DNA from 2 places in the Methylobacterium sp. AC315 genome. Region 1 is predicted to be linked to the other one. Evidence: predicted binding sites of a transcription regulator. Region 1 holds the regulator's gene; the other holds the start of a gene.
The links. Region 1 encodes LexA, which represses DNA repair genes until DNA is damaged. Its sites were predicted from a motif close to TGTTCNNNNTGTGTTCNG; they were not measured.
Positions count from the first base shown of each region.

Region 2: the regulator LexA is predicted to act here: its motif matches at 2,139-2,156, upstream of recA (recombinase RecA).

Region 1 covers NZ_CEEDEA010000004.1:12,725-27,286, reverse strand. The annotation lists gene AC0IY0_RS07775 (gamma-glutamylcyclotransferase) at 1-333, opposite strand, end outside; gene AC0IY0_RS07770 (hypothetical protein) at 353-754, opposite strand; gene recO (DNA repair protein RecO) at 900-1,619, shown strand; gene parC (DNA topoisomerase IV subunit A) at 1,780-4,026, shown strand; gene AC0IY0_RS07755 (DNA-3-methyladenine glycosylase family protein) at 4,036-5,109, opposite strand; gene gltA (citrate synthase) at 5,004-6,293, opposite strand; gene gltX (glutamate--tRNA ligase) at 6,522-7,949, opposite strand; gene AC0IY0_RS07740 (ComEC/Rec2 family competence protein) at 8,120-10,393, shown strand; gene lexA (transcriptional repressor LexA) at 10,387-11,106, opposite strand; gene AC0IY0_RS07730 (biliverdin-producing heme oxygenase) at 11,427-12,026, shown strand; gene AC0IY0_RS07725 (hypothetical protein) at 12,277-12,729, shown strand; gene AC0IY0_RS07720 (hypothetical protein) at 12,765-12,980, opposite strand; gene AC0IY0_RS07715 (hypothetical protein) at 12,979-13,179, shown strand; gene fae (formaldehyde-activating enzyme) at 13,236-13,775, shown strand; gene AC0IY0_RS07705 (hypothetical protein) at 13,776-14,243, opposite strand; gene AC0IY0_RS07700 (response regulator) at 14,288-14,562, opposite strand, start outside.
Region 2 covers NZ_CEEDEA010000004.1:125,966-140,527, reverse strand. The annotation lists gene cckA (cell cycle histidine kinase CckA) at 1-2,052, shown strand, start outside; gene recA (recombinase RecA) at 2,248-3,309, shown strand; gene rpsQ (30S ribosomal protein S17) at 3,669-3,935, opposite strand; gene rpmC (50S ribosomal protein L29) at 3,956-4,171, opposite strand; gene rplP (50S ribosomal protein L16) at 4,184-4,597, opposite strand; gene rpsC (30S ribosomal protein S3) at 4,609-5,349, opposite strand; gene rplV (50S ribosomal protein L22) at 5,360-5,746, opposite strand; gene rpsS (30S ribosomal protein S19) at 5,748-6,026, opposite strand; gene rplB (50S ribosomal protein L2) at 6,032-6,868, opposite strand; gene AC0IY0_RS08325 (50S ribosomal protein L23) at 6,894-7,190, opposite strand; gene rplD (50S ribosomal protein L4) at 7,187-7,807, opposite strand; gene rplC (50S ribosomal protein L3) at 7,807-8,544, opposite strand; gene rpsJ (30S ribosomal protein S10) at 8,595-8,903, opposite strand; gene tuf (elongation factor Tu) at 8,983-10,173, opposite strand; gene fusA (elongation factor G) at 10,231-12,306, opposite strand; gene rpsG (30S ribosomal protein S7) at 12,337-12,807, opposite strand; gene rpsL (30S ribosomal protein S12) at 12,941-13,312, opposite strand; gene AC0IY0_RS08285 (DUF805 domain-containing protein) at 13,674-13,946, opposite strand; gene AC0IY0_RS08280 (hypothetical protein) at 13,930-14,340, opposite strand.

The DNA of each region.
Region 1 (14,562 bases):
CAGGCCGCCGCGATCCAGCGCCAGGACGAAACCCGGCCGCTCCGGGGTGCCACGGAACCGCCGTTGGAGCAGACAGAAGCGGCGGTGGAAGCCCCGCACGGTCCCGATCCGGCGCTCGGCCACCGGAAATTCCGGCCGCCACATCAGGGACCCGTAGGCGAACACCCAGAGGTCATGCCCCTCCCGCCCGGCCGTGATCGCTTCGAGGCCGGGACGCAGCTCCGCATCGCTGAGCAGCTCGAGTGTGCTCGGATCGTCCGGGACCGGGGTGGCATGGGCGCGCACGATCAGATCGAGGCTGAGGTCCAGGGTGCGCGCGTGTATCGAGGGCATGGCCATCAACGCGGCCGGCTCACCGCGCGTTGCCGAGGGCGTCCAGTTCCGGGAACGGCTGGCTGCGATGGCCGGTGCAGACCTCGTCGTCGTCGATCACGTCCAGCCGGTCGGCGGCGTAGCGCATCACCGCCTTGGGCCGCTCGGGCTTGCCGAAGGTCCGGCCGCTCATCCGGCTCGACACGCAGTAGATCGTCCGCCCGCCATCCTCGATCGGCCCGGCGAGCCGGCTGCCCGCGAAGCGCACCGGCAGCAGCGAGACCGAACCGAAATCGACCTGTTTCAGGGCGAGCGCGGCAAGCCGCTGCTTCAAGGCCGGGGAGGGCGCTTCCGCGGCAACGGGCTTCGCCGCCTTGGGCGCAGCCCGCGCGCCGGTGAGCGTCAGGGCCAGGACAAGAACCAGAACTGCGGCGCGGCGCATGGGCGTGATTCCTTTACGGCCACGCTAAAGCTGCGCCGCCGGCGCGCAAAGGCGGCGTGGCGGCCGAGGAGCGCTTATATGGAGATCTCTTGCGGATCACCGGCGTTCGCCGACCCGCGCCACGCCCACCGGTCACGGGAACTCGATGCAGTGGACCGACGACGCCCTCGTGCTCGGCTTGCGCCGGCACGGAGAGACCGGCGTCATTCTGGAAGCGATGACCGAATACCACGGGCGCCATCTCGGCCTCGTGCATGGCGGACGTTCGCGCCGGATGCAGCCAGTGCTTCAGCCCGGCAACCGGGTCCGGCTGAGCTGGCGGGCGCGGCTCGACGAGGGGCTCGGCGCCTACACTGTGGAGCCGCTGGAATCCCAGGTCTCGCGGATGATCGGGTCGGGCATCGCGCTCTACGGGCTCGGCCACATGGCGGCGCTGCTGCGGCTCCTGCCGGAGCGGGATCCGCATCCGGCTCTCTACGAGGCGGCCGGCGTGCTGGTCGAGCACCTCGACGACCCGGCCGTCGCGCCGCCCCTGATGGTGCGGTTCGAGCTGGAGATCCTGTCTGAGCTCGGATTCGGCCTCGACCTGACTGCCTGCGCAGCGACCGGCGGCAACGACGCGCTGGCCTACGTCTCGCCGAAGAGCGGCCGGGCGGTCAGCGCCTCGGCTGGGGAGCCGTTTCGCGATCGCCTGCTGGCGCTGCCGACCTTCCTGCACGCGGGCGGATCCCCGGGGCCGGACGGTGTTGCCCAAGGGTTTACCTTGACGGGATACTTCCTCGACCGGCACGTCTGGGGTCCGCGCGGCCTCGCCGCGCCGGAAGAGCGCGCACGATTCGTTGCGCTCGGTCGCGAGGCCGAGTAATGTTCGCGTTATGTTCTAGAGACGGCCGAGCCGGGGGCGACTGAGCCCCGGTTGAAACCAACCCCGTCATTCCGGGCTCGCCGACGGCGCCACGGAATGACGAATCGCGCGTTGAGGCGGTGCTGCCGGTCGGCGGCCCTGCCCTGAGACAGGAGCCGTCATGGGCCAGCCCTTCGAGCCGCCGTCCGGCGACGGGATCGAGAGCGTCGAGCTGAAATCCGCGCTGGAAGAGCGCTACCTCGCCTATGCGCTCTCCACGATCATGCACCGGGCGCTGCCGGATGCCCGCGACGGGCTGAAGCCCGTGCACCGGCGCATCCTGTACGGCATGCGGCTGCTTCGCCTCGACCCGAACACCGCGCACAAGAAATGCGCCAAGATCGTCGGCGACGTGATGGGTGACTTCCACCCACACGGCGACCAGGCGATCTACGACGCGCTGGTGCGGCTCTCTCAGGACTTCGCGCAGCGCTATCCGCTGGTCGACGGGCAGGGCAATTTCGGCAATATCGACGGCGACGGCCCGGCCGCCTACCGCTACACGGAGGCCCGGCTCACCGAGGTCGCGCGGCTGCTGCTCGACGGGATCGACGAGGACACGGTTGATTTCCGCCCGTCCTACAACGGCGAGAAAGACGAGCCGGTGGTGCTGCCGGCGGCCTTCCCGAACCTGCTGGCCAACGGCAGCCAGGGCATCGCGGTCGGCATGGCGACCTCGATCCCGCCCCACAACGCCGCCGAGCTGTGCGACGCGGCGCTCTACCTGATCAGCCATCCTGGGGCGACGTCAGCGCAGCTCAACAGCTTCGTCCAGGGGCCGGACTTCCCGACCGGCGGCATCCTGGTCGATTCGGCGGAGTCGATCACCGAGGCCTACCGGACCGGCCGCGGCGCCTTCCGGGTCCGGGCCCGCTGGCACAAGGAGGATCTCGGCCGCGGCACCTGGAACATCATCGTCACCGAGATCCCGTACGGCATCCCGAAGGGCCGGCTGATCGAGAAGATGGCAGAGCTTCTCCAGGAGAAGAAGCTGCCGCTGCTGGCCGACGTACGCGACGAATCGGCCGAGGACGTCCGCGTTGTGCTGGAGCCGCGCTCGCGCACGGTCGATCCCGTGATCCTGATGGAATCGCTGTTCCGGCTGACCGAGCTGGAAGCCCGCATCCCGCTCAACCTCAACGTCCTGGTCGGCGGCCTCGTGCCGAAGGTGATCGGGCTCACCGAATGCCTGCGGGAGTGGGTCGACCATCGCCGCGTGGTGCTCCAGCGCCGCTCGCGCCATCGCCTCGGGCAGATCGACAGGCGCCTGGAGATCCTCGGCGGACTGCTGATCGTCTATCTCGACCTCGACGAGGTGATCCGCATCATCCGCGAGGAGGACGAGCCGAAGCCGGCCCTGATGGCCCGGTTCGAGCTGACCGAGATCCAGGCCAACGCGATCCTCGACACGCGCCTCCGGTCCTTGCGAAAGCTCGAAGAGATGGAGCTGAAGCGCGAACTGGACGCACTCACCGCCGAGAAGGCGGAGATCGATGCGCTGCTCGCCTCCGAGCCAGCGCAATGGAAGGCGATCCAAGCCCAGATCCGCGCCGTGAAAAAAACCTTCGGGCCGGAGACCAAGCTGGGCAAGCGCCGCACCACGCTCGCGAGCCCGCCGGATGTCGGCGGCATCGATTTCACGGCAGCCTTGGTCGAGCGCGAGCCGATCACCGTGATCGTCTCGAACAAGGGCTGGATCCGGGCGCTCAAGGGGCACGTCGCCGACCTGTCAGGGGTGGCGTTCAAGGGTGACGACGGCCTGAAGATCGCCTTCCCGAGCGAGACCACTCAAAAGATCCTGCTGCTCGCCTCGAACGGTAAAGTGTTCACCATCGAGGCGTCGAAGCTGCCGGGCGGGCGCGGCTTCGGCGATCCGGTGCGGCTGATGGTCGATCTCGACGACGGCACCGAGGTGGTGGCCGCGCTGCCCTACAAGCCGGAGACCAAGCTGCTGATCGTGGGCTCGGATGGGCGCGGCTTCGTGGCGCCGTCGGACGCGCTGGTGGCCAACACCCGCAAGGGCAAGGGCGTGCTCGGCCTCGACGGCGACGCGGCGGCCGTGGTGCTCGTCCCCGCCGACGGCGATCACGTCGCGGTGGTCAACACCGAGAAGCTGCTGCTGATCTTCCCGATCTCGGAGGTGGCCGAACTCTCCCGGGGCAAGGGCGTCCGGCTCCAGCGCTGCCGCAGCGGCGGCCTCACCGACGCGCACGTCTTCCGGCTGGCCGACGGTCTGCCCTGGCAGGACGGCTCACCCGAGGGGCGGCTCGCCAACGCGTCGGTTCTCGAGAAATGGCTGGGTCACCGCGGCGAGGTCGGCCTGATGATGGCGCGCAGCTTCCCGAAATTCGAGCGGTTCGGGCGGTGAGGGGCAGCATTACCGCTCGCGCACAAAAGCCTCGTCGGCGGCCCAGAGATGCTGGGCCGCGTAGGCTCTGAACGGGCGCCATGCCTCGGCCCGGGCGAGGAGTGCGGCCGGGCTGGGACGGCCGGTGGCGGTCTCGAGGGCGCGGAGAAGGCCGATGTCGCCCACCGGCAGGGCGTCCGGCAGCTTGAGCGCCCGCATGGCGATGTACTGCGCGGTCCAGGGGCCGATCCCGCGGATCGCCGTGAAGCGCAGCACCGCATCCTCCAGGGTCCCGGCCGGGGCGAACAGGTCCGGGTTCGCGAGCGCGGCGGCCGCCAGCGCCCGGATCGCTGCGCCGCGGGCGCGGGGCATGTTCAGCGCGAGCGCCACGTCGGCCTCGACCAGTTGAAGCGGCGTCGGGAAGACATGGGTCAGGCTGCCCGCCGGCTCTGCCAGCGGCGTCCCGAATGCGGCGACCAGCTTTCCGGCGAGCCGGATCGCGGCCTGAACCGAGACCTGCTGGCCGAGGATCGCCCGGCATCCGGTCTCGAACGGGTCCCACGCGCCGGGCAGCCGCAATCCTGGCCTGGCCGCCACGAGTCCGGCCAGGGTAGGGTCTCGGGACAGGCAGGCCGCGATCGCGGCCGGATCGGCGTCGCAATCGAACAGGCGGCGCAGGCGCTCGGCGAACTCAATCCCGGACGTGACGTCGAGGCCCTGGAGCGTCGCGTCCAGGCCGGCATCGCCGAACGCGACCGCGACGATGCCGGGCCGTCCGCCGATGCAGACCGTGCGAGCGTAACATTGCGCGCCGGGCTCGGCCGCTTCGACCCCAAGGATGGCTCGCTTCGCCAGGAAGGCGCGGATCGACGGCCAATCATAGGGTTGCCGACAAGGGATGCGGAGCGTGACGACCGCCCCGCTGGCCAGGACCGGCCAAAGCGACAGGGGCGGCCCTTCGGCCGCCCCCGGTGTCGCTTCGGGTTCGATGGCTCGGCTCAGCCGCGCTCGTCGACCGGCACGTAGTCGCGCTGCGCCGGGCCGACATAGAGCTGGCGCGGACGGCCGATCTTCTGCATCGGGTCCTCGATCATCTCGGCCCATTGCGCGATCCAGCCGACGGTGCGCGCCACCGCGAACAGCACAGTGAACATGTCGGTCGGGAAACCCATCGCCTTGAGCGTGATGCCCGAATAGAAATCGATGTTCGGGTAGAGCTTCTTCTCGATGAAGTACTCGTCCTTGAGGGCGATCTGCTCCAGTTCCATGGCAACGTGGAGCAGCGGATCCTCCGTCTTGCCGAGTTCCTTGAGGACCTGGTGCGTGGTGCTCTGCATGATCCGGGCGCGCGGATCGTAGTTCTTATAGACCCGGTGGCCGAAGCCCATGAGGCGGAACGGGTCGTTCTTATCCTTGGCCTTCGCGACGTACTTGCCGACGTTCTCGGGCGTGCCAATCTCCATCAGCATCTTCAGCGCCGCCTCGTTGGCGCCGCCATGGGCCGGCCCCCATAGGCACGCGATGCCGGCCGCGATGCAGGCGAACGGGTTCGCGCCGGACGAACCGGCGAGCCGCACGGTCGAGGTCGAGGCGTTCTGCTCGTGGTCGGCGTGCAGGATGAAGATCTTGTCGAGGGCTTTCGCGAAGACCGGATTGACTTCGTAATCCTCGCACGGAACCGCGTAACACATCCGCAGGAAGTTCGAGGTATAGTCCAGATCGTTCTTCGGATACACGAAGGGCTGGCCGATAGAGTACTTGTAGGCCATCGCGGCCAGCGTCGGCATCTTGGCGATCATGCGGATCGACGCGATCAGCCGCTGGCTCTCGTCGGTGATGTCGGTCGAGTCGTGGTAGAAGGCCGAGAGCGCGCCGACGGAGGCGACCATCACGGCCATGGGGTGGGCGTCACGCCGGAAGCCGGTGAAGAACCGGTTCATCTGGTCGTGCACCATGGTGTGGCGCGTGACCCGATAGTCGAAATCGGCCTTCTGGGCGGCGGTCGGCAGCGTACCGAACAGCATCAGGTAGCAGGTCTCGAGGAAGTCGCCCTTCTCGGCGAGTTGCTCGATCGGGTAGCCGCGATAGAGCAGCACGCCCTCATCGCCGTCGATGTAGGTGATCTTCGATTCGCACGAGGCCGTCGAGGTGAAGCCCGGATCGAAGGTGAAGGCGCCGGTCTTGGCGTAGAGCTTGCCGATGTCGATGACGTCCGGGCCGATCGTGCCGGACTTGACCGGCAGTTCGATCTCCTTGCCGTCCACGGTGATGGTGCTGGATGCGCTCATGGAACGTGGACCCTTCTCTGGCGACGTGGCGGATGCCGGCCTCGGGCTGCCCGAGTCGACCCCGGGGCCGGAGCACGCCGCGCGTTATGTTGCGGGTGCTCACAGGCCATGGGTTACCCAAACGGCAGTGCAGCAGCAACGGGGTCGGTGACAACCGACCGCCATCGCCAAGCAAAATCCGGTACCAAGCGAAATCCGGGCCGAGGCGCGCAGTTCCTTCCCGCCCGCTCAGCCCTGCGGCACCTGATCGGCGAGGCGCGCCAGGGTCTCGGATCGTCCGAGCACCGCCATCACGTCGAACAGGGGCGGGGAGGTGGTGCGGCCGGTGAGTGCGGCCCGCAGGGGCTGGGCCACCTGCCCAAGCTTGCACCCGGCTGTCTCCGCATACTGACGCACCGCACCCTCGGTCGCCGCCGCGCTCCACTCGGGCAGCGACTGGAGATCCGGCAGCACCCCAGCCAGACGCGCCCGGCCCTCGTCGGACAGGAGCGTCCGGGCCTTGTCGTCGAGCACCAGGGGACGCTGGGCGGTGAGGTAATAGGCGCTGTCGAGCAGTTCGATCAGTGTCTTGGCCCGCTCTTTCAGGCCCGGCATGGCCTGGATCAGCTGGTCCTTGAGGGCTGGCTGGAGCGTCGCCGGGAGGCCGCGCTCCGGGCCGACGTTCGGCAGGATCGTCTCGAGCGCGGCGACCAGATCCGCATCGGCGCTGCCTCGGATGTAGAGTCCGTTGAGGTTGGCGAGCTTGGCGAAGTCGAACCGCGCCGCCGAGCGCCCCACTGCGCGGAGATCGAAGGCCGTGATCATCTCGTCGGTGGAGAACACCTCCTGGTCGCCGTGGCTCCAGCCCAGGCGCACGAGGTAGTTGCGCAGCGCCTCCGGCAGGTAGCCGAGGTCGCGGTAGGCCTCGACCCCGAGCGCCCCGTGGCGCTTCGACAGCTTCGCCCCGTCGGCGCCGTGGATCAGCGGGATATGGGCCATCCTGGGGATGTCCCAGCCGAGCGCAGAGAAGATCTGGCTCTGCCGGGCCGCGTTGGTGAGGTGGTCGTCGCCGCGGATGACCTGGGTGACGCCCATGTCGTGGTCGTCGACCACGACGGCGAGCATGTAGGTCGGCGTCCCGTCCGAGCGCAGCAGGACGAGGTCGTCGAGATCGCGGTTGGCCCAGGTCACCCGCCCCTGCACGGCATCCTCGACCACCGTCTCGCCCTCGATGGGCGCGCGCAGCCGGATCACCGGCCTGACCCCGGCAGGAGCCTCGGACGGGTCGCGATCGCGCCACCGCCCGTCGTAGCGCGGGGCCCGGCCCTCGGCTCGGGCGGTCTCCCGCATCTGCGTCAGTTCCTCCGCGGAGGCGTAGCAATGGTAGGCGCGGCCGGCGGCCAGCAGCTCCTCGGCGACCGCGCGATGGCGCTCGGCGCGGGCGAACTGGAAGACCACGTCCCCGTCCCAATCGAGGCCGAGCCAGGACAGGCCGTCGAGGATCGCGTCGATCGCGCCCTTGGTCGAGCGTTCCCGGTCGGTATCCTCGATGCGCAGCAGCATCTTGCCGCCGGTGTGGCGGGCGTACAGCCAATTGAACAGCGCCGTGCGGGCACCGCCGATATGGAGGTATCCGGTGGGCGAGGGGGCGAAGCGCGTGACGACGGCTGAGGACATCGGGCCGATATGTTCGGGGGCGAAGGGCGACGGGGCGGTGCAGGGCGTCAGGGCGGCGCCCGTCGCACGGCGTGGCGCCCGTAGCACGAAGCGTCCGCTGTAGCACGGGCCGACGGGTGCGTTAAGAATCCCCGGCCGGGACTTGAGTCGTCCGGCACGGGGCGGGGCGGATGCGGCGGATCGGCGCGAGGCTGGCGGGCGGCGCGGTGGCGCTGGCCGGCACGCGCCCGGTCTCGATGCCGGCGCTCCGCGGCTGGCTCGCCGATGGGCTCACCCGGGAGGTCGAGCAGCGCCGCCTGTTCCCGTGGCTGGCGGTGGCGTTCGGCGCCGGGATCCTGGTCTTCTTCGGGCGTGCCGACGGGACGCCGTTCCTCGCCGCCCCCTTGGCAGGAGCGGCGCTCGCCCTCGCGCCGGCGCCGTTCCTGGGTGCGCGGCCGGGGGCACTCGCCCTTTGCCTGGCGCTGACAGCCGGCTTCCTGGGCTTCGCGGCGGCGACCTGGCGGGTCTCGCAGGTGGCGGCGCCGATCCTCACCCGCACCACAATCGGGCCGCTGACCGGGATGATCGAGGGGCTGGACGAGCGCGAGGTCGGCGCCCGGCTGGTGATCAGGGTCGAGAGCTTCGCCGGGCTCGAACCCGCTTTGAGGCCGCTTCGGGTGCGGGTCTCGTTCCGGAAGGCGCCATCCCTGCGGCCCGGGGACTCCATCGTCGCGACGGCAAGATTGCTGCCGCCGCCCGAGGCGGCACGACCGGGCGGCTACGATTTCGCCCGGGATGCCTACTTTCAGGGACTCGGCGCGGTAGGCTCGCTGATCGGGGCGATCACGGTTCGAGAGCCGCCCACCCCGCCACCTCTGCGCCTGCGACTGGCAGCCTTGCTGGACGAGGCCCGCAACGCGCTGACACGCCGGATCGCGCAGGCCGAGGGCGGGCAAGCGGGGGCCGTGGCGGCGGCCCTGGTCACGGGCAAGCGCGGCCTGATCGGACCGGCCGCCAACGATGCGCTCCGGGCGGCGGGCATCTATCACGTCGTTTCCATCTCGGGCCTCCACATGGTGCTGGCCGCCGGCGTGGTGTTCTGGCTGGTGCGGGCCGTCTTGGCGCTGGTGCCGTATTGCGCGCTGGTCTGGCCGATCAAGAAGATCGCCGCCGGGTTCGCGATGCTGGGCGTCACCGCCTATTGCGCATTCTCGGGCTGGGACATCGCCGCCGAGCGCTCGCTGATCATGACGCTGATCATGCTCGGCGCGATCCTGGTCGACCGGCCGGCGCTGTCCATGCGCAACCTCGCGCTGGCCGCCCTGATAGCATTGGCGCGGGAACCCGAGGGCCTGCTCGGACCGAGCTTCCAGATGTCGTTCGGGGCGGTGGCCGGGCTGATCGCCTGCGCGCGGCTGATCGACGGACGCCTGTTCCAGCGTCCCGGGGCGGGGCGGATCGAGCGGTTCGTCGGCACCGGCCTCTCGGCCGTGACAGGCACCCTCGCGACGACCCTGGTGGCACAGGTCGCGACGGCGCCGTTCGCGACCTACCATTTCCAGACGGTCCAGCCGTTCGGGCTGATCGGCAACGCCCTGACCCTGCCGCTGGTCTCCCTGGTCGTGATGCCGGCGGCGGTGATCGGGATCCTGGCCTATCCCTTCGCCCTGGACCGGCCGATCTGGTGGCTGATGGGACAGGCGGTGGGCGGCATGCTGGCGATCTCCGAATGGATCGCCGGCTTCAATCGGGCCGTCCTGGTGCTGCCGGCCTTCGGCACCGGCGCGCTGATGCTGCTGGCGGCCGGGCTGCTGCTGGCGACGCTGCCGGTATCGCGGCTGCGCTGGCTGGCCCTGCCGCCCGCCCTGCTCGGGCTCGGCCTCGCCGTCGTTCCGGAGCGATTCGACCTGTACGTCGACCGGCAGGGCGGTGGTGCGGCCGTGCGTGGACCGGACGGAGTCCTGTGGGCCCTCGGCAATCCTTCGGCCTTCGTGATGGAGCAGTGGCTGAAAGCGGATGGCGACGGGCGATCGGCGAAGGCGGTGATCCAGGCTTCGTCGGCTGTCGGACGGTGCGACCGGCTCGGCTGCACCGCAAGCCTGCCGGACGGCCGCGCCGTCGCCCTGGTCCGCGACCGGCGCGCCTTCACGGAGGACTGCGCCCGGGCGGCCCTGCTGATCTCGCGGCTCGCGGCGCCGCCCACCTGCACGGGGCCGCTGGTGATCGACCGCCGGGTGCTCGCCGAACGAGGCGCCGTCGCACTCCGGGCCGACCGGGATGGCTTCACGGCACGCTATACCCGCGACACGGGCCGTACCGTGCCTTGGCGGGCATCACCGGCTTCGCGGCCATCGCCTGTCCCACAACCGAAAGTGGTAACGCCCTCCGAGCCGATCCCGGCCGAGGCCGACGTCGCCGGTTCCGAGGCCGCGCCCGGCGACGCGCCGGCCGAACCCCTTCAGTAGCGGCGGACGAGGCTGACGAGCCGGCCCTGGATCTGGACCCGGTCGGGCCCGAGCACGCGGGTCTCGTAGGCCGGGTTGGCGGCCTCCAGGGCGATCGAGGAGCCCCGGCGGCGGAGGCGCTTGAGCGTCGCCTCCTCGTCGTCGATCAGCGCCACGATGATGTCGCCGGTATTGGCCGTATCCTGCTTGCGGATCACCACGAGATCACCGTCCAGGATGCCGGCATCGACCATCGAGTCGCCGCGGACCTCGAGGGCGTAATGCTCGCCGCCGGCCAGGAAGTCCGGCGACATGGTGATGGCGTGGCTCTGGTTCTGGATCGCCGAGACCGGCGTACCGGCCGCGATCCGGCCCATCACGGGGATCGAGATGGCGCGGCCGCCGTCGTCGATCATCCGGGCGGTCGCCGGCTGCGCCGGCAGCTTGGACTTCCCGCCCTCGACCACGCTCGGGGTGAAGCGGCGGGGCTCCGCGGGTGGAGCAGCCGCCTGGGACAGGCTCTCGGGGATGCGGATCACCTCGATGGCGCGCGCCCGGTTCGGCAGGCGGCGCAGGAAGCCGCGCTCCTCGAGGGCCGTGATCAGCCGGTGGATGCCCGATTTGGACTTCAGATCGAGGGCGTCCTTCATCTCGTCGAACGAGGGCGGGACGCCACATTCCTGCATGCGGCTCTGGATGAAACGCAGGAGGTCCAGCTGCTTGCGCGTGAGCATCGACGGGGGACTCGCGGCTTGGAGGACCGCATCGATGCGGTCGCGGAAACAAATCACGAACACGTTAAACGTTCCGCAAGTGTTCCGCAAGCGTGATCGGCCGAGCTTGATCGATCGGCGATGTGCGGATGCGGCCGTTGTGTGCCGTGACGCGGTCGCGCCGCCATGGCAGAACCGGTCTGGCCGGATCGGCACGATCCCGGGCCAGCCTCGGTGACCCGAATCGCCGGAGTGGTCCATAGGCTGGGACGGTCAGAGTGGCGCGGCGGGCCGCTCACGTCTGCCCACGGCACCTTGCCCGGACGACAGACATAGATCGCATGGACGCCGCATCATCCGACATCGCCGAGACCGGCAGCCGCGTGAAGCGCCTGAGAGTGGCGACCGCGGCCGCCCATGATCAGCTCGACCGGCGCATCATGGCGGCAAAGCCGTTCGCGAGCCTGGAGCGCTACGCGCTGTTCCTCCAGATCCAGTACAGGTTCCATGCGGTCGTCGATCGAGTCTATCGCGATGGCGCGTTCGCCCATGTCCTGCCCGATCTCGACGGCAGGCGCCGACTGCCCTTGATCCAGCAGGATCTGCGCGATGTCGGAGCGCCCGTCCCTGACGGCGCGTCCGAGGAACATCCCGGGACGATCGAACCGGCGCAGGGATTGGGCTGGCTCTACGTCGCCGAGGGCTCGAATCTCGGGGCGGCCATCCTGCTCAAGGAGGCCCGGGCGCTCGGCCTGTCGGAAACCCACGGTGCGCGCCATCTTGCCGGACATCCCGAAGGACGCGGGTTGCATTGGCGGCTTTTCACGGCCGCCCTCGACCGGGTCGAACTCCGGGAGGCCGGGGAGCAACGCGTCGCCGCGGGGGCGACGGAGGCGTTCCAGTTCGTGCGTCGGCTGGTCGGGGACGTCTTCGAGGACTAACGGCGCCGCCACCCGGTCGGATCGTTCCGCCGTCCTGGCGCAGCAACAAAGCCTGTCACGCGCGCCGTCCACCGCCGAGTCGAGCGATGACCGGTCGCGGACGCTTGGAACGGCGTCTCGGGCGACAAACGAATTGACTGGGCAAGCGGCGCCGTTTCAATGCGCCGAGGTGCTTGCCCCGGTCGGCGGGGCAGGCGGATCGTCCCGGCGGCTTCGAGACTGGGCTGGAATTGGGCTTGGGATGACGAGGATGCGACGCGCGGCTCTTCTGCCCATCGGTGCCGGGGCCGTCGGCCTGGCGCTGGCCGGCTGCACCACCGGGTTCTCGTATATCTCGCGCAACTACGTGGCGCTCACCCCGCAGGTGGTCACCATCGGCTGCAAGGAGCCCTACGAGGTCTACGACAACCGGCAGGTGCGCCGGATGCTCGTCGTCTCGAACGCCCTGCGCGAGTACACCGGCTGCAATCTCAGCGAGGTGCGGATCGATCCCGATCCGGCCGCGACCCGGGTGAAGCGCTTCCGCACCGCCGCCCGCGCCTATCTCGACGAGACCGTGCGGGAGGATTGCCGGATCACCGGCGAGACGGTGTTCGATCCGCAGAAGAGCGAATTCACCTACGCCTGCGACGCGCCGATCGAGAAGCGGGGCACGGTGGTGCCGCGCCTGCCGGGCCGCAATCCGGGCTTCATCCAACAATGATCTGAGCCGCCCGCGCCGGCCCCGAGACCGCCCGGTCAGGCGCCCGGCTTGGGGAAGGTGCGCTCGGCCGCATCGCCGGCCGCCGCCAGCAGGGCGCGGGCGAAGGCCCGGGCCTCCGCCCGGTCCAGCACGATCGCCGCGGTGACCGGGCCGCCGCCGAGGTCGGCGAGGGCGAGTTCGAGCCGTACCCCGTCCGGCATGGCGCTCGCCTGGAGGCTCCAGCCGCCCCCCCGATCCGTGCTCTCCGTCATGACATCCCTCCCGGCTGCCGGACCCGAGACAACGCCGCAGGCTCCGGCCGGAACGGCCCTGGCCCGGGACTGTTCCCGCGTCGCGCCGCACCCGACTTCCCTGCCCCGCGGATCCGAGTTCCTCAAGAGCGCCGGCCCGACCGTGGCGATCGCCGGGGTCGGCGCCCTCGACGGGGTCGGCCTGCTCCGGAGCGATTGACGCCGGCGCCTCGATGATGTCTCCCCCGGGCGACCTGACACGGGGAGTCGCGACACATGCAAGAGATCTGGTTCCGCACCGGCGAGGCCACCGTCCTGGCCGCCGACGGGCAGTACACCGACGCCATGCCCGAGGTGCTGATCGGCTCGGTACGGGGACCGGTGGGTCAGGCCTTCGCGTCGATGATGGGGCAGGTCCAGGGCCACACCCGGATGTTCGTGGTGCGCGACCTCAACCAGCTCGTGCGCCCCGCCACGATGATGACCACCAAGGCGACGATCCACACGGCCGAGTATGTCGAGCTGCTCGGCGGCGTCGTCCAGGCCGCCACCGGCGACGCGATCGTGGATTGCATCATCGAGGGCGTGCTGCCCAAGGACGGTCTCGACGAGCTGTGCATGATCGTCATGATCTGGCTCGACCCGCGCTGCGCGGAGGACGACAACCTCGACCGCAAGGACCTGTACCGCACCAACTACGAGGCGACGAAGCTCGCCATCGCCCGGGCCCTCAAGGGCGAGCCGACCGTGGACGAGCTGATCGCCAACCGGAAGACCGTGAAGCATTACGCGCTTGAGGACGTGATCGAGTATTGATCAGCGCGGCGGGATGCGCCCCACCGAGCACAGGGTGCGCATCGCGCTGCTGCCGGGATCGGTGTAGCAGGAGGCGGACCAGCCGTTCTGCTGGATGAACGACTTGCGGCGGTCCGACAGGGCGGTCCGGTAGGCGTCGGCGATGATCGGCTCGACCCGCGCGGCCGGCTCGCCGACCAGGATCTCCGAGGCCGCCGCGAGGTCGCGGAAGAAGGCCGCCGAGGGAGCGGGCTCCGCGGAGGTCGCCTGCACGATCGGTTCGGCCCGGCAGGTCACGTCGAACTTGATCGGACCGGCCAGGCGGATGTCGATGCTCGGCCCGGCGCGCTTGCCGACCTTGCCGCCGATCGCCCCGGCGATCTGCTGGGCGAGGTCGTCACACGGCTCCGCCCGGGCGGCGAGGGGCAGGCCGGCCAGGGCCGCGAGGAATGTGGCCAGGAGCGGGCGGGCGACGCGGAAGCTTGACATGGCCGGCACTCTACGCGCCGGGCCGGAGGTGTCGAGGGCGGCGTTCACTGCCGCATCTGGGCGAAGCTCTTGAGCAGGGCCGGGGCGAGGCGCATCCCGGTCGGCACCAGCTCGGCCGGCGGCGGCCGGCGGACGCAATCCTCGAGGTAGGCCAGGGATTCCTCCAGGACCGCTCCGGTGAACGGCTTGGCGATCACCGCCGTGGCGCCCTCCAGGTCGTCCGAGAGGGCCCGGGCGTTGGCGGTCATGAAGGCGGCCGTGATGCCGCCGATGGCGCGCACCGCGTGCGCCACGTCCACGCCCGAGGAATCATCGCCGA
Region 2 (14,562 bases), 110 kb from region 1:
GAGAACGTCTTCCAGGAGCTTCAGCACGCGATCGATTATCTCGACCACGCCCCGGCGGGATTCCTGTCGATCGATCCGGCCGGCGCGATCGTCTACATGAACGCGACGCTCGCGGCTTGGCTCGGCTACGACCTGGCGAGCGTCGGCCCGGGCGGCCCGCACCTCACCGAGATCGCCCCGGAGGCCGACGTGCTGGTGCGCACCGCCGGCCTGCCCGGGGAGGTCCGCACCGACCGGTTCGACCTCGACCTGCGCCGCCGCAACGGCCACACCCTGCCGGTGCGGCTGTACCACCGCGTCGCCTTCGGCAAGGATGGCAAGCCCGGCTCGTCGCGGACCTTCGTGATCAACCGCTCGGCCGGGGCCGAGACCGACGAGCCGCAGCGCGCCGCCGAAGTCCGGCTCGCCCGCTTCCTCAACAACTCCCCGATCGCCATCGCGACCCTGGACCGCTCCGGCCGGATCGCCCGGGCCAACACCTCGTTCACGCGTCTGTTCGGCACGGTGCCGCGCCAGGTCGACGAGGGCGGTCCGGAGGGGGAGGGCACCCAGGGCGCCGAGCCCAACGTGGCCGATTCGGTGGTCGACCGCGCCTCCCTGGAGGCCGGCCTCGCCCGGGCCGCCAGCGGCCTGTCCGACCCGGAGCCGATCGAGGTCCAGCTCAGCGGCCCGGGGGGCCGCTCGGCCCGGCTCTGGCTCAGCCCGGCCGACAGCAGTGACGCCACCCACAAGGCCGACGAGGCCGAGCGCGTGATCCTGTACGCCCTCGACACCACGGCGCAGCGGCAGCTGGAGCAGCAGGTCGCCCAGGCTCAGAAGATGAACGCCGTAGGCCAGCTCGCCGGCGGCATCGCACACGACTTCAACAACGTCCTCCAGGCGATCATCGGCTACTCGGACCTGCTCCTGGCGAGCCACCGGCCGACCGACCCGGCCTTCCAGGACATCATGCAGATCAAGCAGAACGCCAACCGGGCGGCGGGCCTCGTCCGCCAGCTCCTGGCGTTCTCGCGCCGACAGACCCTGCGTCCGGAGGTGATGAATGTCGGGGAGGGGCTCTCGGAGCTGACCCTGCTGCTCAAGCGGCTGCTCGGCGAGCGCGTCGCCCTGGAGCTGAAGCACGGCCGCGACGTCTGGCCGGTGAAGGCCGACGTCAACCAGTTCGAGCAGGTGATCGTGAACCTGGCGGTCAATGCCCGCGATGCGATGCCGGACGGCGGCAAGCTGATGATCCGCACCGAGAACGTGACCGATCCGGGGCCGATTGCGGCCGTGGAGGGACGCGGCGGCGCACCCGCGGGCGACCACGTCCTGATCGAGGTGCGCGATACCGGCCAGGGCATTCCGGCCGAGCTGATGGAAAAGATCTTCGAGCCCTTCTTCACCACCAAGGAGATCGGCAAGGGCACCGGCCTCGGGCTCTCGACGGTGTTCGGCATCGTCAAGCAATCCGGCGGCACCATCGACGTGCAATCGACCATCGGAGAGGGGACCGCCTTCCGGATTTACCTGCCGCGGCACGTGCCCGTCGCGGAGCCCGAGGAGGCCGCCCCCGCGGTTCCGGCCCTGCCCCGGGCCGACATGCCGGCGACGGCCAAGCCGCCCGGCTCCGTCGATCGCACCGGCACCCAGAAGGCACCGGAGAAGCCGGCCCCGCGCAAGCCCGCTGCCGACCATACCGGGCAGGGGACGATCCTGCTGGTCGAGGACGAGGATCCCGTCCGGGCGGTCAACAGCCGGGCGCTGTCGGCTCGGGGCTACACCGTCCTGGAGGCCGCCTCCGGCCTGGAGGCCCTGGCGATCGTGCGCGAGGGCAGCCAGCCCATCGACCTCGTCGTCTCGGACGTGGTGATGCCCGAGATGGACGGCCCGACCCTGCTGCGCGAGGTGCGCAAGAGCCAGCCGGACCTGAAGGTGATCTTCGTCTCGGGCTACGCCGAGGACGCGTTCCGCAAGAACCTGCCCGAGGGCGAAGCCTTCAACTTCCTGCCCAAGCCGTTCAGCCTCAAGCAGCTGGTCGAGACCGTGAAGAAGACCATGGCGGCCGACTGACGGCGCTCCGGCAAAAAGAGCCCGACCGAGAACCTGAGCGCCGCCCCATCCGGGCGGCGTTCCCATGTCCGGCGGCCTTGCAGAATGAGAACAAAAAGGGTACACAAACGCCGTGTTGACGCGCGTTGTGAATGGCGCGCAACCCCTTCATAAGGAGCCCGCCAGATGGCCCAGCCTGCATTGAAAGTGGTCGACATGCCCCCGGTGGACAAGGACAAGTCCAAGGCGATCGACGCCGCCCTGTCCCAGATCGAGCGTGCCTTCGGCAAGGGCTCGATCATGCGCCTCGGCAAGAACGACAAGGTGCAGGAGGTCGAGACCGTCTCAACCGGTTCGATCGGCCTGGACATCGCGCTCGGCGTCGGAGGCCTGCCCCGCGGCCGGGTCGTGGAGATCTACGGCCCCGAATCGTCCGGCAAGACGACGCTGGCCTTGCACACCATCGCCGAGGCCCAGAAGAAGGGCGGCGTCTGCGCCTTCGTGGACGCCGAGCATGCCCTCGACCCGATCTACGCCCGTAAGCTCGGCGTCAATCTCGACGACCTGCTGATCTCGCAGCCGGACACCGGGGAGCAGGCGCTCGAGATCACCGACACGCTGGTGCGCTCCGGCGCCATCGACGTGCTGGTGGTCGATTCAGTCGCCGCGCTGACCCCGCGGGCCGAGATCGAGGGCGAGATGGGCGAGAGCCAGCCCGGCCTCCAGGCCCGCCTGATGAGCCAGGCCCTGCGCAAGCTCACCGGTTCGATCTCGCGCTCGAACTGCATGGTGATCTTCATCAACCAGATCCGGATGAAGATCGGCGTGATGTACGGCAGCCCGGAGACCACCACGGGCGGCAACGCGCTGAAGTTCTACGCCTCGGTGCGCCTCGACATCCGCCGGATCTCGACCCTCAAGGACCGCGACGAGGCGATCGGCAACCAGGTTCGCGTCAAGGTCGTCAAGAACAAGGTCGCGCCGCCGTTCAAGCAGGTCGAGTTCGACATCATGTTCGGCGAGGGCGTGTCGAAGGTCGGCGAGCTGATCGACCTTGGCGTGAAGGCCGGCATCGTCGAGAAGTCCGGCGCCTGGTTCTCGTACAACAGCCAGCGCCTCGGCCAGGGCCGCGAGAACTCGAAGGGGTTCCTGCGCGACAACCCTGAGATCGCCGGCAAGATCGAAGCCTCGATCCGCCAGAATTCCGGCCTCGTCGCCGAGAAGATCCTGGAAAATGCCAAGCCGACCGAGGACGACCTCGACGAAGGCGAGGCCTGACGAACGGCAGACAAGCGGAATGCCAAAGGGCTGGAGCCCTTTGGCAGGTTCAGCGGGGTTCGAGCCAGTCTCGCGAGCCTCGCAGGGCTCCGCCTTGCACCCGAGAAAGGTCGATGACCCCCTAAAGCCTTGATCGTCCCAGGCCTGGATCGACCGCTCTCGCCCGATCCAGGCCACGCCCCAGAAACGACAACGCCCGGCGCGAATCCGGCCCTATGAGGGTCGAGCTTCGTCCGGGCGTTTGTCGTACTGAACGCCGGGTAGGGAAGAAAGCACCGTATCCGGTGCAACGTCCCGACCGTCCAACTTCCAGCTACGTCGAGGCGGACGCGGAAACCCGCAGCCGCCGCTTCCCTTGATCAGGCGGCTTCGCCGGCCTCGGCGACCGCGGAGGCCTGGTCCTCGACCAGCTTCCAGGTCTTGGTCTTCGAGAAGGGGCGGCACTCCTCGATGAACACCGTCTGCCCGACCTTGGCGACATTCGCCTCGTCGTGGGCATGGTAGTTCTTCGAGCGGCGCACGGTCTTCTTCATCACCGGGTGAGTGAAGCGACGCTCCACCTTCACCACGATGGTCTTCTCGCCCTTGTCGCTGACGACGGTGCCCTGCAGGACGCGCTTCGGCATGGTGTTCTCCTAAGCCCCTGTCAGCTCTTGGACGCCTGCAGCGTCTTCGAACGCTGCAGGGTGCGGACGCGGGCGATGTCGCGGCGGACCTCACGGACGCGGGCGACGTTCTCGAGCTGGCCGGTAGCCCCCTGGAAGCGCAGGTTGAACTGCTCCTTCTTGAGGTTCAGCAACTCGTCGTTCAGCTGATCCGGCGACAACGCCTTCAGATCAGACACTCTCTGGGTCGACTTCACGATATCCTCCGTTCAGTCGGCGATGCGTTGGACGACCCGCGTACGGATCGGGAGCTTGGCGGCACCGAGGCGCAGGGCCTCCTTGGCAATGTCCTCGGCGACACCGTCGACCTCGAACATGATCCGGCCCGGATGGACACGGGCGGCCCAGTAATCCGGAGCGCCCTTGCCCGAGCCCATGCGGACTTCGGTCGGCTTCGAGGAGACCGGGACGTCCGGGAATACCCGGATCCAGACGCGGCCCTGGCGCTTCATCTCACGGGTGATCGCGCGGCGGGCCGCCTCAATCTGCCGTGCGGTAACGCGCTCGGGCTCGACAGCCTTCAGGCCGAACTGACCGAAGTTCAGCTCGAAGCCGCCCTTGGCCGCACCGTGGATGCGGCCCTTGAACTGCTTACGGAAGCGAGTCTTTTTGGGTTGCAGCATGGCTTCCTACCTTACGCGTGCTCGCGGCGTCCGCGCTCGCGGCCGCCCTCGCCATCGCGCTCACGGCGTCCGCCGGAGCGGCCACCCTCTTCCTGGGCCTTCTTGTCCTGGGCCATCGGGTCGTGCTCAAGGATCTCGCCCTTGAACACCCAGACCTTGATGCCGCAAGTGCCGTAGGTCGTGAACGCCGTAGCGGTGCCGTAATCCACGTCCGCGCGCAGCGTGTGCAGCGGGACCCGGCCCTCGCGGTACCATTCCTGGCGAGCGATCTCGGCGCCGCCGAGACGGCCCGAGCAGTTGATCCGGATGCCCTCCGCACCGAGACGCATCGCCGACTGCACGGCGCGCTTCATGGCGCGACGGAAGGCAACGCGGCGCTCGAGCTGCTGAGCAATCGAGTCGGCCACCAGGGTAGCGTCGATCTCGGGCTTGCGCACCTCGACGATGTTGATCGTCACGTCAGCCTTGGTCATCGTGCCGACCAGCTTGCGCAGCTTCTCGATATCCGCGCCCTTCTTGCCGATCACCACGCCCGGACGACCCGAGTGGATGGTGACGCGGCACTTCCGGTGCGGACGCTCGATTACGATCTTCGAGACGGCGGCCTGCTTCAGCTGCTTCATCAGGGCGGCGCGAATGGCGACGTCCTCGTGCATCAGCTTGGCGTACTCGCCCTTGCCGGCGAACCAGCGGGAGTCCCAGGTCCGGTTGATACCGAGACGGAGACCGATCGGATTGACTTTCTGGCCCATGAGATCCTCCTTAAGCCGCTTCGGCCTGGCGGACTTCGCGAACCACGATGGTGAGGTTCGAGAAGGGCTTCAGGATACGCGCACCGCGGCCGCGGGCACGAGCGTGGAAGCGCTTGAGCACGAGGGCCTTGCCCACGAAGGCCTGGGTGACGACGAGATCGTCGACATCCAGATCGTGGTTGTTCTCGGCATTCGCGATCGCGCTCTCGAGGCACTTCTTGACCTCGGTCGAGATGCGCTTGCGCGAGAACTGCAGCTCGGCCAACGCAGTGTCGACCTTCTTGCCGCGGATCATCTGCGCCACGAGGTTCAGCTTCTGCGGGCTGACACGCAGCATGCGCGCAACTGCCTTCGCCTCGTTCTCGGGGAGCGCGCGGGGGGTGGCTTGCTTGCCCATCTCAGCGCCTCTTCGCCTTCTTGTCGGCCGCGTGCCCGTGGAAGGTGCGGGTCGGCGAGAACTCGCCGAACTTATGCCCCACCATCTCCTCGGAGACGTAGACCGGGATATGCTTCTGCCCGTTGTGCACACCGAAGGTGAGCCCGACGAACTGCGGGAGAATCGTGGAGCGGCGGCTCCAGATCTTGATGACCTCTGAGCGCGAGGAGCCCCGCGCCGCTTCGGCCTTCTTGAAGAGGTAGCCGTCGACGAACGGCCCCTTCCAGAGAGAGCGTGCCATAGCGATTACTTCTTGCGGTTGTGGCGGCTGGACAGGATGAACACGTCGGTCCGCTTGTTGGACCGGGTCTTCTTCCCCTTGGTCGGCACGCCCCACGGCGTGACCGGGTTGCGGCCGCCCGAGGTACGGCCCTCGCCGCCGCCGTGCGGGTGATCCACCGGGTTCATGGAGACGCCGCGGTTATGCGGGCGCTTGCCGAGCCACCGGTTGCGCCCGGCCTTGCCGAGCGAGATGTTCATGTGGTCCGGGTTCGAGACCGCACCGACGGTCGCGAAGCACTGGCCATGCACGAGGCGCTGCTCGCCCGAGTTCAGCCGCAGCGTCACGTAGCCCTGGTCGCGTCCGACGATCTGAGCGTAGTTCCCGGCCGAGCGGGCGATCGCGCCGCCCTTGCCGATCTTCAGCTCGACGTTGTGGATGATCGTACCCACCGGCATCGAGCCGACCGGACCGGCATTGCCCGGCTTGATGTCGACGTTCTCGCCCGTCACCACCTTGTCGCCCGGCTGCAGGCGCTGCGGAGCCAGGATGTAGCTCTGCTTCCCGTCGGGGAAGTTGATCAGGGCGATGAACGCGGTGCGGTTCGGATCGTACTCGATCCGCTCGACCGTCGCCGTCACGCCGAGCTGCTCGCGACGCTTGAAATCGACGTTGCGCAGCACACGCTTGTGGCCACCGCCGCGGAAGCGGACGGTGATGCGGCCGAGGTTGTTACGGCCGCCGGAGGAGCTCTTGCCCTCCGTCAGCGCCTTCACCGGCTTGCCCTTGTAGAGCTCACGGCGGTCGACGAGCACGAGCTGGCGCAGGCTCGGCGTGACCGGTTTGAATGTCTTCAAGGCCATCGGCTTGGATCCCTAAAACCCGTCCTCAGAGCCCGGTCGTGACGTCGATCGTGTGGCCCTCGGCCAGGGTGACGATCGCCTTTTTCACGTCGGAGCGCTGCCCGCGGAGACCGCGGAAAATCTTCTTCTTGCCCTTGGTCACGAGGGTGTTCACCGCCGTGACCTTGACGTCGAACAGCTTCTCGACCGCCTCCTTGATCTGAGGCTTGGTCGCCTTCGGGCCGACCCGGAAGACGACCTTGTTCTGTTCGGTCAGGTTCGTCGCCTTCTCGGTGATGACCGGGGAGACGATGATATCGTAGTGGCGCGGATCGGCACTCATTTGAAACGCTCCTCCAGCGCGTCGACAGCGGCCTTCGTCAGGACGAGCGTGTTACGGCGCAGGATGTCGTAGACGTTGATCCCCTGCACGGGAAGGACGTCGATCTGCGGGATGGCACGCGCGGCGCGGCCGAAATTCACGTCGACCTCGGCACCGCCGATGATCAGCGCGTTCGAGAGGCCCATCTTGCCGAAGCGCTCGATGAGACCCTTGGTCTTGTGATCCTCGATCTTGATGTCGTCGACGACGATCAGGGTCGAGGACTTGGCCTTGGCCGACAGAGCGTGGCGCAGTGCCAGGGCACGGACCTTCTTGGGAAGGTCGTGGCTGTGGTCGCGAACGACCGGCCCGAAGGCGCGTCCGCCACCGCGGAACTGCGGTGCCGAGGCAGCGCCGTGACGGGCGTTGCCGGTGCCCTTCTGCTTGTACAGCTTCTTACGGGTGCGGTTCACGTCCGAACGGTTCTTCACCGCGTGGGTTCCGGCGCGCCGCTTGGCGAGCTGCCAGCGTACCATGCGCTGAAGGAGGTCGGCCCGCGGCTCAAGGCCGAAGATTTCCTCGTTCAGATCGACCGAGCCAGCGCCGGCGCCGTCGAGAGTGGTGATATCGAGCTTCATCAGGCGGTCTCCTCAGCCGCAGGGGCCTCGGGGGCGGTCTGGGCGGACTCGGTGGACGCGCCGTTCTCACGGAACTTGCCCGGCAGCGGAACGTCGGCGGGGAGCTTGCGCTTCACCGCGTCGCGGATCTGGATCCAGCCACCGGCGACACCGGGGACCGCGCCCTCGACCAGGATCAGGCCGCGCTCGGGATCGGTGCGCACGACGCGCAGGTTCTGGGTGGTGACCCGCTCGACACCGAGGTGACCCGGCATCTTCTTGTTCTTGAAGGTCTTGCCCGGGTCCTGACGGCCGCCGGTCGAACCGATCGAACGGTGCGAGATGGACACGCCGTGGGTGGCGCGCAGGCCGCCGAAGTTCCAGCGCTTGATACCGCCGGCGAAGCCCTTACCCGTGGTCGTGCCCGTCACGTCGACGAACTGACCCGGAATGAAGTGGTCCGCGGTGATCTCCGCGCCGACCGGGATCAGCGCGTCCTCGGACACGCGGAACTCGGCGAGCTTCTTCTTCGGCTCGACCTTGGCGACCGCGAAGCGACCGCGCTCGGCCGCCGACACGTTCTTAACCTTGGCCTTGCCCACGCCGACCTGGAGGGCGACGTAGCCGTTCTTTTCGACGGTGCGGTGGGCCACCACCTGGCACTGATCGATCTTAAGCACTGTGACGGGGACATGCTCCCCCGCGTCCGTAAAGACGCGGGTCATGCCGACCTTCTGTGCGATGACGCCTGAGCGCATAGGTCTCTCCCTCGCGCGATGAAACGGTAAGCTCGAAATCCCGGCGGGACTTAGAGCTTGATCTCCACGTCCACGCCGGCGGCGAGGTCGAGCTTCATCAGCGCGTCCACGGTCTGCGGCGTCGGATCGACGATATCGAGCACTCGCTTATGCGTGCGCATCTCGAACTGCTCGCGCGACTTCTTGTCGATGTGCGGCGAGCGGTTCACGGTGAACTTCGCGATATGCGTCGGAAGCGGGATCGGACCCCGGATGGTCGCGCCGGTGCGCTTGGCCGTGGAGACGATCTCCTTGGTCGACGCATCGAGGATGCGGTGATCGAACGCCTTGAGGCGGATGCGGATGTTCTGACCGTTCATAATCCTGAAACCTTGAGAGGGACGGCGGGGGGTGCGAGGACGTGTCCCCGCCGCGCCCTGCTAAGGATGCTATCCTGGCTTAGTCGTTGATGGCGGCGACGACGCCGGCACCGACGGTGCGACCGCCCTCGCGGATGGCGAAGCGCAGCTTCTCCTCCATGGCCACCGGCACGATCAGCGTGACGTCCATGGTCACGTTGTCGCCCGGCATCACCATCTCGGTGCCCTCCGGCAGCTCGCACACCCCGGTCACGTCCGTGGTCCGGAAGTAGAATTGCGGCCGGTAGTTGGTGAAGAACGGCGTGTGGCGGCCGCCTTCCTCCTTGGTCAGGATGTACGCCTCGGCCTTGAACTTGGTGTGCGGCTTCACCGAACCCGGCTTGCACACGACCTGGCCACGCTCCACGTCCTCGCGCTTGGTGCCGCGCAGCAGCACGCCGACGTTGTCGCCCGCCTGGCCCTGGTCGAGCAGCTTGCGGAACATCTCCACGCCGGTCACCGTCGTGGTCGTGGTCGCCCGGATACCGACGATCTCCACCGTCTCGCCGACCTTGACGATCCCGCGCTCGACGCGACCCGTCACCACCGTGCCGCGGCCCGAGATCGAGAACACGTCCTCGATCGGCATCAGGAACGGCAGGTCGATCGGACGCTCCGGCTGCGGGATGTAGGCATCCACCGTCGCCATCAGCGCCAGCACCGCCTCCTTGCCGATCTTGGGCTCCTTGTCCTCCAGCGCCATCAGCGCCGAGCCCTTGGTGATCGGGATGTCGTCGCCCGGGAAGTCGTACTTCGACAGAAGCTCGCGCACCTCGAGCTCGACCAGCTCCAGGAGCTCCTCGTCGTCGACCATGTCGACCTTGTTCAGGAACACCACCAGCGCCGGCACGCCGACCTGGCGGGCGAGCAAGATGTGCTCGCGGGTCTGCGGCATCGGGCCGTCGGCCGCCGACACCACCAGGATCGCGCCGTCCATCTGGGCGGCGCCCGTGATCATGTTCTTCACGTAGTCGGCGTGGCCGGGGCAGTCGACGTGCGCGTAGTGCCGGTTGGCCGTCTCGTACTCCACGTGCGCGGTCGAGATCGTGATCCCGCGCGCCTTCTCCTCCGGGGCCTTGTCGATCTGGTCGTAGGCCGTGAACGTCGCACCGCCCGTCTCAGCCAGCACCTTCGTGATCGCCGCCGTCAGCGACGTCTTGCCGTGGTCGACGTGACCGATCGTGCCGATGTTGCAGTGCGGCTTGGTGCGAGCGAACTTTTCCTTGCCCATCAGAGCCTCCTAGATTCGAAATCGTGTTGCGGATGAAGAGGTGGTACCGGCGTAGCCTCAGGCGTACTTGGCGATGACCTTGTCGGCCTCGCCGCGCGGCACCTCTTCGTAGTGGTCGAACTGCATGGTGAAGTTCGCCCGGCCCTGCGACATGGAGCGCAGGTTGTTCACGTAACCGAACATGTTGGCCAGCGGCACCATCGCGTTGATGACGTTGGCGTTGCCACGCATGTCCTGGCCCTGGATCTGGCCGCGGCGGGAGTTCAGGTCGCCGATGACCGAGCCGGTATACTCTTCCGGCGAGACGACCTCGACCTTCATCACCGGCTCGAGCAGGACCGAGCCGCCCTTCTGAAGCGCCTCGCGCAGTGCGGCCCGGGACGCGATCTCGAAGGCCAACGCCGATGAATCGACGTCGTGGTAGGCACCGTCGATCAGCTCGACCTTGACGTCGACCACAGGGAAGCCCGCCAGCACGCCGGCGCCCAGGACCGAGTTGAGGCCCTTCTCGACGCCCGGGATGTACTCCTTGGGCACCGCGCCGCCGACGATCTTCGACTCGAACTGGAAGCCAGCACCCGGCTCGTTCGGCTCCACGACGAACTTGACGCGGGCGAACTGGCCCGTACCGCCGGTCTGCTTCTTGTGGGTGTAGTCGATCTCCTGACGTCGGGTCAGCTTCTCGCGGTAGGCCACCTGCGGCTGGCCGATATTCGCGTCGACCTTGTAGGTCCGGCGCAGGATATCGACCTTGATGTCCAGGTGAAGCTCCCCCATCCCCTTGAGGATGGTCTGGCCGGATTCCTGGTCCGTCGAGACCCGGAAGGACGGATCCTCGGCGGCGAGCTTGGCGAGCGCGATGCCGAGCTTCTCCTGATCGGCCTTCGACTTGGGCTCGACGGCGATCTCGATCACCGGCTCCGGGAACTCCATGCGCTCCAGGATCACGGCCTTCTGCGGATCGCACAGGGTGTCACCGGTGCGGGTGTCCTTGAGACCGGCGAGGGCGACGATATCGCCCGCGAAGGCTTCCTTGACGTCCTCACGGTTGTTGGCGTGCATCAGGAGCATGCGGCCGACGCGCTCCTTCTTGTCGCGCGTCGAGTTGATGACGTTGGCGCCCGACTCGATCTTGCCCGAGTACACGCGGCAGAACGTGATGGTGCCGACGTGGGGATCGTCCATGATCTTGAAGGCGAGCATGGAGAAGGGATCGGCATCCGTCGGGTGACGGACGACCGGCTCCTCGGTCTTGAAGTCTAGTCCGTCGACGTCGCCACGATCGGCCGGGGAGGGGAGGTAATCCACCACGGCGTCGAGCAGGGGCTGCACGCCCTTGTTCTTGAAGGCCGAGCCGCACAGCACCGGATGGAAGGCGCGCAGCTGCACGGCGCGACGCACGAGCTTGTGCATCGTCGCGGCATCCGGCTCGGTACCGTCGAGATAGGCCACCATGGCTTCGTCATCGAGTTCGACGCAGGCTTCGACCAGCTTGCTGCGGTACTCGACGGCCTGGTCCTTGAGCTCCTCGGGGATCTCGACCTCGGAGAAGTCGGCGCCCAGGGTCTCACCGGACCAGACGATCGCCTTCATCTTGATCAGGTCGATGACGCCCTTGAAGCTGGACTCGGCGCCGATCGGCAGCTGCAGGCAGACCGGCTTGCCGGCGACGCGATCGATGATGTCGGCAACGCACTTGAAGAAGTCGGCGCCGATCTTGTCCATCTTGTTGACGAACACGACGCGCGGGACGTCGTACTTGTCGGCCTGGCGCCAGACGGTCTCAGTCTGGGGCTCCACGCCCTGGTTGCCGTCGAGCACGCAGACGGCGCCGTCGAGCACGCGCAAGGAACGCTCGACCTCGATGGTGAAGTCGACGTGCCCAGGGGTGTCGATGATGTTCAGGCGCTTCTCGCGCCAGAAGCACGTCGTCGCGGCGGACGTGATCGTGATGCCGCGCTCCTGCTCCTGCTCCATCCAGTCCATGGTGGCGGCGCCGTCATGGACTTCGCCGATCTTATGCGACTTTCCGGTGTAGTAGAGGATCCGCTCCGTGGTCGTGGTCTTCCCGGCATCAATGTGGGCCATGATGCCGAAGTTGCGGTAGTCCTCGATCGCGTGCGTGCGGGGCATTGGATTGCTCCTGAGAGACGGCGGAACCGCTTACCAGCGGTAGTGCGAGAAGGCGCGGTTGGCTTCAGCCATCCGGTGCGTATCTTCCCGCTTCTTGACGGCGTTGCCGCGGTTGTTCGCGGCGTCGAGCAGCTCGGCGGAGAGCCGCTCGATCATGGTGCGGTCGTTGCGCGACCGGGCGGCCTGGATCAGCCAACGGATGGCGAGGGCCTGGCGGCGCTCGGTCCGGACCTCGACGGGGACCTGGTAGGTCGCGCCGCCGACGCGCCGGGAGCGCACTTCGATCATCGGGGCGACATTGTCGAGCGCAGCGCGGAACACCTCGATCGGGTTGGCGCGGGCGCGGTTCTCGACGATGTCGAAGGCACCGTAGACGATCCGCTCGGCGGTCGACTTCTTGCCCTCGTACATGATCGAGTTCATGAACTTCGTCAGCACCACATCCCCGTACTTCGGGTCCGGGATGATCTCACGCTTCTCGGCAGAGTGACGACGGGACATCTCTTAAACTCTCAAACGAGTCTGACTTAAGCACCTCGCGCAGGCCGCCTGGGCTTTCTTGATGAAGCCGGCGACATCCTTACGAGGCCGTGGAAACGCATCTCTGCGACCGGATAAACTCCGGTCGCCGGTCTTACTTCGGACGCTTAGCGCCGTACTTGGAACGGCGCTGCTTCCGGTTCTTCACGCCCTGCGTGTCGAGCACGCCGCGCAGGATGTGGTAGCGCACACCCGGAAGATCCTTCACGCGGCCGCCGCGGATCATGACGACCGAGTGCTCCTGGAGGTTGTGGCCCTCGCCAGGAATATAACCAATCACCTCGAAGCCGTTGGTCAAACGGACCTTGGCGACCTTACGAAGGGCCGAGTTCGGCTTCTTCGGGGTCGTCGTGTAGACCCGGGTGCAGACGCCGCGCTTCTGCGGGCAAGCGTCAAGCGCCGGAACCTTGTTGCGGCTCCGCTGGATCTTCCGCGGCTGGGCGATCAGCTGGTTGATCGTCGGCATCCTGTGCCCTCTTCCTCGGTCACCTTGGCCGGACCGCCTAGGGCAGTCCGCAAAACGAATATGCGCCGGAGGTCCTGTCACAGACCCTCGGCGCGGTGTGGGCAGAGGAGCACGCTCATAACGAACGCGCTCGTACCTACGGATCTGACTTAGAGCGTCAGGCGATTTGAGCCTTCGGATCGCTCGAGGCGATCGCGGCGCCCAAGGGTCAAACCCTAGGGCCGTCGGCAGCCAATGGCCGTCCGAAGTGGCGCGCTTTTAGCCTCGGTTAACCCGCAGGTCAATGCGTCGATCGCGATATTCTGGGCACCGCGCCGATCGAGTGATCAGCCCGGCCGACAAACGCATGTGCTCCCGCATCCTATGCGCTCGGTGCGATGGGTGGAAGGCCGAACCGGTTCGGCTCCGCATCGCCGGCTTTTGCCAGCACCTGTACGATGAACCAGATCCAAAATCCGAAGGTGGCAACGCCAGTCAGCAAGGCGAGAGTGATGAACAAGGCAGGAACCCCGATCGCATGGCGGCTGTAAGATGAGAGAAAGCCGATCGATGCACAAAGGAAGGACAGCGGAGTGAGGACGTAAGGTACGGCGTTCAGCCAACCGGATCGATTGACATCATGGCAGCGCTTGATGCCGAGAGCGAGGCCGCACCACGCCGTAACAAAAAAAAACGATTATGTTCACGCCTGGAATAAGGCCAAGAACAATGTTTACAATCATCAGCACCAAAAATCCAAAGGTCCAATAGTCACGACGTCCGATGCGGCCATTTGGATTAAAATAGAAAGCAACCCAATCTCGCTGGCGAACAGCTTTACTGAAGGCCGGTGAGAAAACCGGGGCTCGACCGGGGACAGGGTATATTTCGCGTGCCTCACCATCGACAACTATGAAGTCCACCGCATGACCAGCCCGTGTGCTATTACTGTTCAGATCTGCACTTGAGAAACGATAGCGCTGACCGTCATCGCCCGAGATTGCGCCCGGCGCATTTGCTTCGGGTACTGCCAGAATATATCCGCGCATTCGTCGAACCTCTCGTTTTTGCTCCCGTTATCATTGGGATGCAGAGATCACGACAATGTGCCTGGGAAACCGTTCAGTCAACGCGAGAGGAGATGTCGACTTTTTGGTGATCACAAATGTATATATTGAATTTCAATACCATATTAATCGATATCATATTACTAAGGTGATACGTTACATTATCTGGCTCGCCCTTCTGTTATCTCATCGATTGATATCTTT